Paludisphaera rhizosphaerae: one gene and its partner. The protein of the gene in region 1 binds, or shares a complex with, the protein of each later gene. Links are inferred from orthologs where the notes say so. Each region holds a gene or a part of one and is shown in the gene's direction. Other genes may lie near its edges. The genes, in order: rpmE and rplU.

The links.
Region 2: rpmE (region 1) and rplU share a complex: the UniProt entries of both Bacillus subtilis proteins name them as parts of the 50S ribosomal subunit. The link is inferred for Paludisphaera rhizosphaerae from one-to-one orthologs.

Annotation. Positions count from the first base shown.
Region 1 is NZ_JAALCR010000001.1:89,499-92,766, forward strand. The notes cover bases 220-3,171. They hold rpmE (50S ribosomal protein L31), read left to right. Parts: upstream 220-1,551; coding sequence 1,552-1,791; downstream 1,792-3,171. Other genes in these bases: G5C50_RS00455 (redoxin family protein), read left to right, coding at 220-759; G5C50_RS00460 (TlpA family protein disulfide reductase), read left to right, coding at 859-1,392; prfA (peptide chain release factor 1), read left to right, coding at 1,919-2,986; prmC (peptide chain release factor N(5)-glutamine methyltransferase), read left to right, coding at 3,018-3,171. Outside these bases: more of G5C50_RS00455, read left to right, coding at 157-219; more of prmC, read left to right, coding at 3,172-3,268. UniProt on the Bacillus subtilis protein: Binds the 23S rRNA. While neither of the L31 paralogs is essential, this protein seems to function as the main L31 protein.
Region 2 is NZ_JAALCR010000005.1:323,050-326,271, forward strand. The notes cover bases 1-2,906. They hold rplU (50S ribosomal protein L21), read left to right. Parts: upstream 1-1,247; coding sequence 1,248-1,565; downstream 1,566-2,906. Other genes in these bases: G5C50_RS08925 (RNA polymerase sigma factor), read right to left, coding at 1-895; G5C50_RS08935 (REP-associated tyrosine transposase), read left to right, coding at 1,840-2,436. In the rest of the region: G5C50_RS08940 (vitamin B12-dependent ribonucleotide reductase), read left to right, coding at 3,113-3,222. UniProt on the Bacillus subtilis protein: This protein binds to 23S rRNA in the presence of protein L20.

The DNA of each region.
Region 1 (3,268 bases):
ACCAGCTATAACGCTTTCTTCAGAAAGCTGAGCGTTCCGAGGGTTCGTCGTCGTCCGGCGGCTCTCGCCTCGACCGATCGGTGGTTCGTCATGTGGGCGGGAGTCGCGCGGAGGACGCCCGGCCCAGACCTCACACCCCAGACGGAGTCAGCCTCGATGCGGAAAGTTCTTCTCGGCTTGGTCGTCGCAGCCCTGGCGACCCCGGCGTTCGCCAACGACAAGGTGAAGATCGGCGACAAGGCTCCGGTCTTCTCGGGCATCCCGGCCGTTTCGGCGACCGGCGAGCAGGCCAGCCTGACCCTTTCGGACCTGAAGGACGACGTCGTCGTCCTCGTCTTCCTCGCCAACCACTGCCCGGCCGTTCTGGGCGTTGAGGACCGCCTCAACGAGTTCACCACCGCCTACAAGGACAAGGGCGTCACCGTCGTCGGCGTTTGCGTCGCCGACCAGGAAGGCGACAAGCTCCCGGCCGTCGCCAAGCGGATCGCCGACAAGAACGACGCCAAGATCAACTACCTGTACGGCCACGACGAGACCCAGGCCATCGGCAAGGCCTACGGCGCCAAGACCACCCCGACCTTCTTCGTCCTGGACAAGAATCGCAACGTCCAGTACATCGGCGCCTTCGATGACAACCCGAAGGAAGAGAAGGTCAGCAAGCACTACGTGAAGGACGCCGTTGACGCCCTTCTCGCCGGCAAGACCCCGGAAGTCACCGAGACCAAGGCCCCGGGGTGCGGCATCGGCTACAAGAAGTGAGTCGGGACGCCTTCAAGGCGACCAACTGAAACTCTCGGGCCGTCGGACCTTTTGGTCCGACGGCTCGCTTCGCTTCACCCGATCGAGGAACCTGTGGCCATGATCCGCAAATCCGCCCTGCTCTCGGTCTGCCTGGTCGCCTCGCTCGCGTGCTTCGGTCGCGCCGGCGATACGAAGACCGACGCGGTGACGCTCCGTCAACTCACGTGGGCCGATTTCCAGAAGCACCTCGCCTCCACCAAGGACGCGAAGTTTACGATCGTCGACGCCTGGGCCACCACTTGCGGCCCTTGCAAGCAGAACTTCCCCCACCTCGTCGAGATGTACCACAAGTACGGCGACAAGGGGCTGGCCGTCGTCTCGCTGTCGCTCGACGACTACGAAGATTCCAAGGCGGTCGCCGACGCTGAGAAGTTTCTCCGCGAAAAGAAGGCGACTTTCACCAACGTCCTCCTGAAGGAGGAGTTCGGCGTCGGCTTCGACAAGTTGAACATCAGCGCCATCCCCGCCGTATTCCTCTATGGACCCGACGGTAAAGAGATCGCCAGGTTCACCATGGAAGACGTGGACAACCAGTTCACCTATGAGCAGGTGGAAAAGGACGTCCGCCAGCGACTCGGCGTCTCCAACTGACCTTGGGGCCGGCCGATCGTTTGTGTTACAGTGTCTGCTTCGGTCCGGACTCCTTCCTTGGGGCCGGCCGCCACTCAGAGTCGGTTCACAAGAGGCAAGGAAGGGGATAGTCCCCGGCCCTTTTGGAACAAACTCTCATACGAGAAAAGACGAACGGCGATGAAAGACGGCATCCACCCCAAGTACGTCGATTCCACGGTCAGCTGCGGCTGCGGCAACACCTTCCAGACCCGCAGCACCAAGCCCAAGATCGTCGTGGAAGTCTGCTCGAAGTGCCACCCGTTCTTCACCGGCTCGGTGAAGTTCGTCGACGCGGCCGGTCGAGTCGACAAGTTCAACAAGAAGTTCCAGGGGACCTACGGCAAGGCCAAGAAGGCCGCCGAGCCCGCCAAGGCGTAGTTTCGACTCGCCTCGATTTTAGGCAACGGCCCGCGGGACGTTCTCGTCCCCGCCGGGCCGTTTCGCTTCCATAGCGCTGGCTTGCTGAACATAGGTCTTTCGAGAACCCCATCGGGTCGTCCCTCGCGTGTTTGAGAAGCTCCAGGCCGACTACCGTCGCTTCCAGGAGATCGAGCGGGAACTCGTCGACCCGGCCGTGGCCGTCGATCCCGTCCGCGTCACGGCGCTCTCGCGCGAGCGGGGGAAAATTGCCAAGGTGGCCACCCTTTACGGGCGCTACCTTGAACTCGGCCGCCTGATCGACGAGGCCGAGACACTCCTCGACGCCGAGCGCGACGCCGAGATGAAGGAGTACGCCGAGGGTGAACTCGCCGGCCTCCGCGAGCGCCGGGAGGTCGACGCGGAGGCCCTGCGCAACCTCCTCTACGACCGAGAATCGGGCGCGGATCATGCCGCGCTCATCATGGAAATCCGCGCCGGCACGGGCGGCGACGAGGCTGCGCTCTTCGCCCGCGACCTCTACGAGATGTATCGCCGGTTCGCTGAGACGATGGGCTGGAAGTTCGAGCTGATCGACATGGAGCCGACTGAGCTGGGCGGCTTCCGTGAGGTCTCCTTCAGCGTCGCCGGCGAGGGCGCCTTCCGGCTCCTCCAGTTCGAGAGCGGCGGCCATCGCGTCCAGCGCGTGCCGCAGACCGAGGCCCAGGGACGCATCCACACCTCGGCCGCGACCGTCGCCGTCCTCCCCGAGCCCGAGGACGTCGAGATCGACATCCGGCCCGAGGACGTCCGCATCGACCTGATGTGCTCTGGCGGTCCCGGCGGTCAGCACCAGAACAAGGTCGAGAGCGGCGTCCGGCTGACGCACCTCCCGACCGGGATCGTCGTCAACTGCCGCGATGAGCGCAGCCAGCACAAGAACAAGGCCAAGGCGTTCCGCGTCCTGCGCTCGCGGATCTACGAGCAGCTCCAGGAACGGACCCGGTCGGAACGCGACCAGGCGCGGCGGACGCTGATCGGTTCTGGGGATCGCTCGCAGCGGATCCGCACTTACAATTTCCCGCAGAACCGCGTGACCGACCACCGGATCGGCCTGACGCTCTACAATCTTGACCAGGTGATCCAGGGGGACATGCTCGACCTCCTGAAGGCGCTGGTTGAGCACGATCGCCGCGAGCAACTGGGCGACCTCTGATCGGAACGAACCCCACGGAGAGAGGGGCGGCATGCGGCCCGATTCCCAAGAACCCGCGACGGCCGGCGAGTCCCCTCGACGTTCCGACGACGATTGGACCATCGGCCGGCTCCTTGCCTGGACGGCCGAGTTCCTCAAGAAGCGCGGATCGGATAGCCCCCGCCTCGACGCCGAGGTGATGCTCGCCCACGTCCTCGACTACGAGCGCGTGCAGCTCTACACCCACTACGAGGAAATCGTCGGCGAGTCGGCCCGCGGCAAGTATCGCGATCTGGTGCGTCG
Region 2 (3,222 bases), on another replicon or contig:
GCGGGACCTTGCCGGCGTCCGGCACCACGACGACCGTCGACGGCGGGGCGGTCTCCTCGCCTCGCGGCGAAGCCACGCCGGCGACGGCCACAGCTCCGAAGCCCGTCGATACGATCAAGGCGATGGTCTTCATCCTGTCCAGGAACATGGTCCGAATCGCTCCTTCGGTCAGCCGGGCGACAGCCGCGGGGATGGTCCCCGAAGCGATGGCTCCGGCCCGGCAGGTGGATTGAATGAGGGCCCTCGGGACGCCGGCCTGGCATTCCCGCGCGATCGCGGCCGTCGCGACGGCCGCCGCCGGGGCCAATCCCCGACGGGTCAGCCGATCTCGCAGCCGTGAGCGACCTTGCGCAAGGCGATTCTTCAAGGTGGCGGTCGGCCAACCCAGGAAGACGCCGGCCTGCTCGTAGGTGAGGCCCTCGAAGTCGCACAACTCGATGGGACGTCGGTACTTGGAAGGGAGTCGATCCAGTTCGGCGGCGACGGCCTCGCGGATGTCGCGACGTTCGGCCAGGGATGCGGGGTCCTCGGCCAGGACTGGATCGAGGGAGGGAGGACGTCTCGCGGCTTCCTGGCGGAGTCGGCCGGCGACGCGGCGGGCGACGCCGTAAAGCCAGCGGCCGACGGAGCCTCGGTCGTCGGGTCGGATCGCTCCGGCCTTCCGAACGAGGACCAGGAACGTCGCCTGGAAGGCGTCCTCGGCGTCGGCGCGGTCGAGGGAACGTCGGCAGACGCCCCAGACCATCGCCGCGTGTCGGTCCACCAGCGCCTCGAATGCGGCCTCGGCCGATTCGTGGCGATGTTGGAAGCGTTCCAGAAGCTGGCCGTCGGTGAGACCCGTCGCGGAACCGCCTGTAAAGAGGGCCCGCAAGCCGGTCGTCGATGGCGTCGTCATGCCGCCCTCCTTGTCCCTACCATCTCCGAAGTCGCTGCTGCCATGCGAGGGACGGAACGTTCGGCCCTGGGTTTTTTCCAGGATCACGGTAGAAGAGAGAGTCCTTGCGACGCAACCCCTTTCCCCGCCGTAAGAAAGACGCGGAGGATCGAAACTCAAGCGCGCAAGCCTCTTGATCGAGGCCCCAACGATCGGCTATATTCGCATTTTCTTCTCGCGCGGAGGGGATTCCGCGCGTTGATGACGAACCAACGTCCAGAGAAGTCGAGCGGGGGCGGGCGAGCCCGAGCATCCCGGTCTCGTCGCATGTGTCGCGTGCGGGCCGTCCCGCCCAGGAGCTTCGGAAAAGACCATGTACGCTGTTTTTGAAGACGGTTCCCACCAGTATCGCGTTCAGGAAGGCGACTTCGTCCGGGTCGATCGCCGCCAGGGCCAGGTCGGCGACGAGCTGATCTTCGGCAAGGTGCTGCTCATCGCCGGCGACGGCGAGCCCACCGTCGGCGAGCCCGTCATCGACGGCGCCAAGGTCACGGCCAAGATCGTCGACCACTTCCGCACCAAGAAGATCATCATCCAGAAATTCCGCCGCCGCAAGAACATGCGTCGCCGCCGCGGACACCGTCAGCACTACACGACGGTCCAGATCACCAGCGTGGCGAAGGCCTCCTGATCGGATCGGATTCTCGATCACTAGCCCGCGCCCCGCGCGGGCTTTTTTGCGCGCTTGGATCTAATCCTGGGTGCCATGTCCACGCTTGCGTGGGCATGCGATCGGCGATGGTCTCGCGAACCTTCCTAGCCTGTTCATGGCCACAAGCGTGGCCATGGCACTCATTTGCGGATTTCCTGACGAGTTGCCCCCTGGGGTCAGCGATCAGCTTGTGATGCCGTCTGTCCCTAATTGATGGATCACGCCCAATCCATCACCTACGCTCATCTATGAGATGGGCGACCAATCGTCGGGCTCAACTTGGCCTCGTCGCAAACGCTGTCGCCGCTGCGACGAGCCGGGGCATGCCCATGCCCTGACTTTTTCCTGCTTTGGAAGACAGCCATTCCTGGCTGCGGATCGCTCTCGGCTTTGGATGATCGAGGCCATCGAAGCCGCCCGCGACTCTCACCGGTTCCATCTCTGGGCTTACGTGCTCATGCCCGAGCACGTCCACCTGCTGATCTACCCGATTACCACTGAGTATTCGATTGGGGCGGTGCTCACCAGCCTTAAACAACCCGTCGCGAAGCGGGCGCTCCTCTTCGTTCGCCAGAACGCGCCGGATTTTCTGCCTCGGATGCTTGATCGTCAGCCCAACGGCAAAGAGTCGCATAGGTTCTGGCAACGTGGCGGCGGTTACGACCGTAACGCCTGGGAACCCCGGTCTGTCTGGGAGATGATCGACTATATCCACGCCAACCCCGTTCGGCGGGGCCTGTGCGATCGCCCCGAGGATTGGGAATGGTCCAGTGCGAGCGGCTATATGGGCAGTGAATCGCCACGACTACGCCTGGACCTCTCGTCGCTCCCCGAGGATCCCCGTCGCTAAATGACTTTCCTATAAACGACTTGTGGAAATGGGTTCGACCTTGGGTGCCATGGCCACGCTTGCGTGGCCATGAACCGGCATGGGACTCCGCAAAACCGTCGCCGATCGCATGGCCACGCAAGCGTGGCCATGGCACCCAGGGTTTTTTTCCTGAGTGTGAGGGATGGAATCGGCCACCAACCGTCTTTAACGCCTCTGCCGTCCGCGCCTGGATCCCATCCCTGATTTGGGTCCTTTTTTACGCGCCCTTCACATCCCTGCGCGCAATGATTTCGCTGCCGAGTCGTGGAGCGAAGAACCAACGCCAGGGAACTGCCGAGGTCGTCTCCCATCTGGGGGAGCCTACTCCCGCTTCGTCGCGAACATCTCGGGCCCGGCGGATGCCGTCCCGAGGGTGCGTCCTAGAATTGGGCGCGCCGACTCTCAAGTTCCGCGAAACGCACGCCGACTTCTAGGTCAGCGGGGCATGAACATCTGGACTGGTGGACGTACGGTCGATAGTATAGGGGGCGCGCTGGCCGACGGTCGGCTCGTTCCTCTCGCCGATCGAAGTCCGATCGTCCCTGGGGAGTGTAAGATGGCGAACGCAGGAAGACGGGAGGGGGCAACCTCCGTGGAACAGCATCAGCCCGAGGGAGTGGCTAAGGCTAAGGATCTGGCCAAGGGTCGCTCCGGGATGGTGGTCCCGCGCGTGTTCAGCACGGAGGGGGTCAGCCCGTTCGACGAGGTCGAGTGGGACTTCCGGTCGGCGGCCATCAAAGATGAGAAGGGGCGGGCGATCTTCGA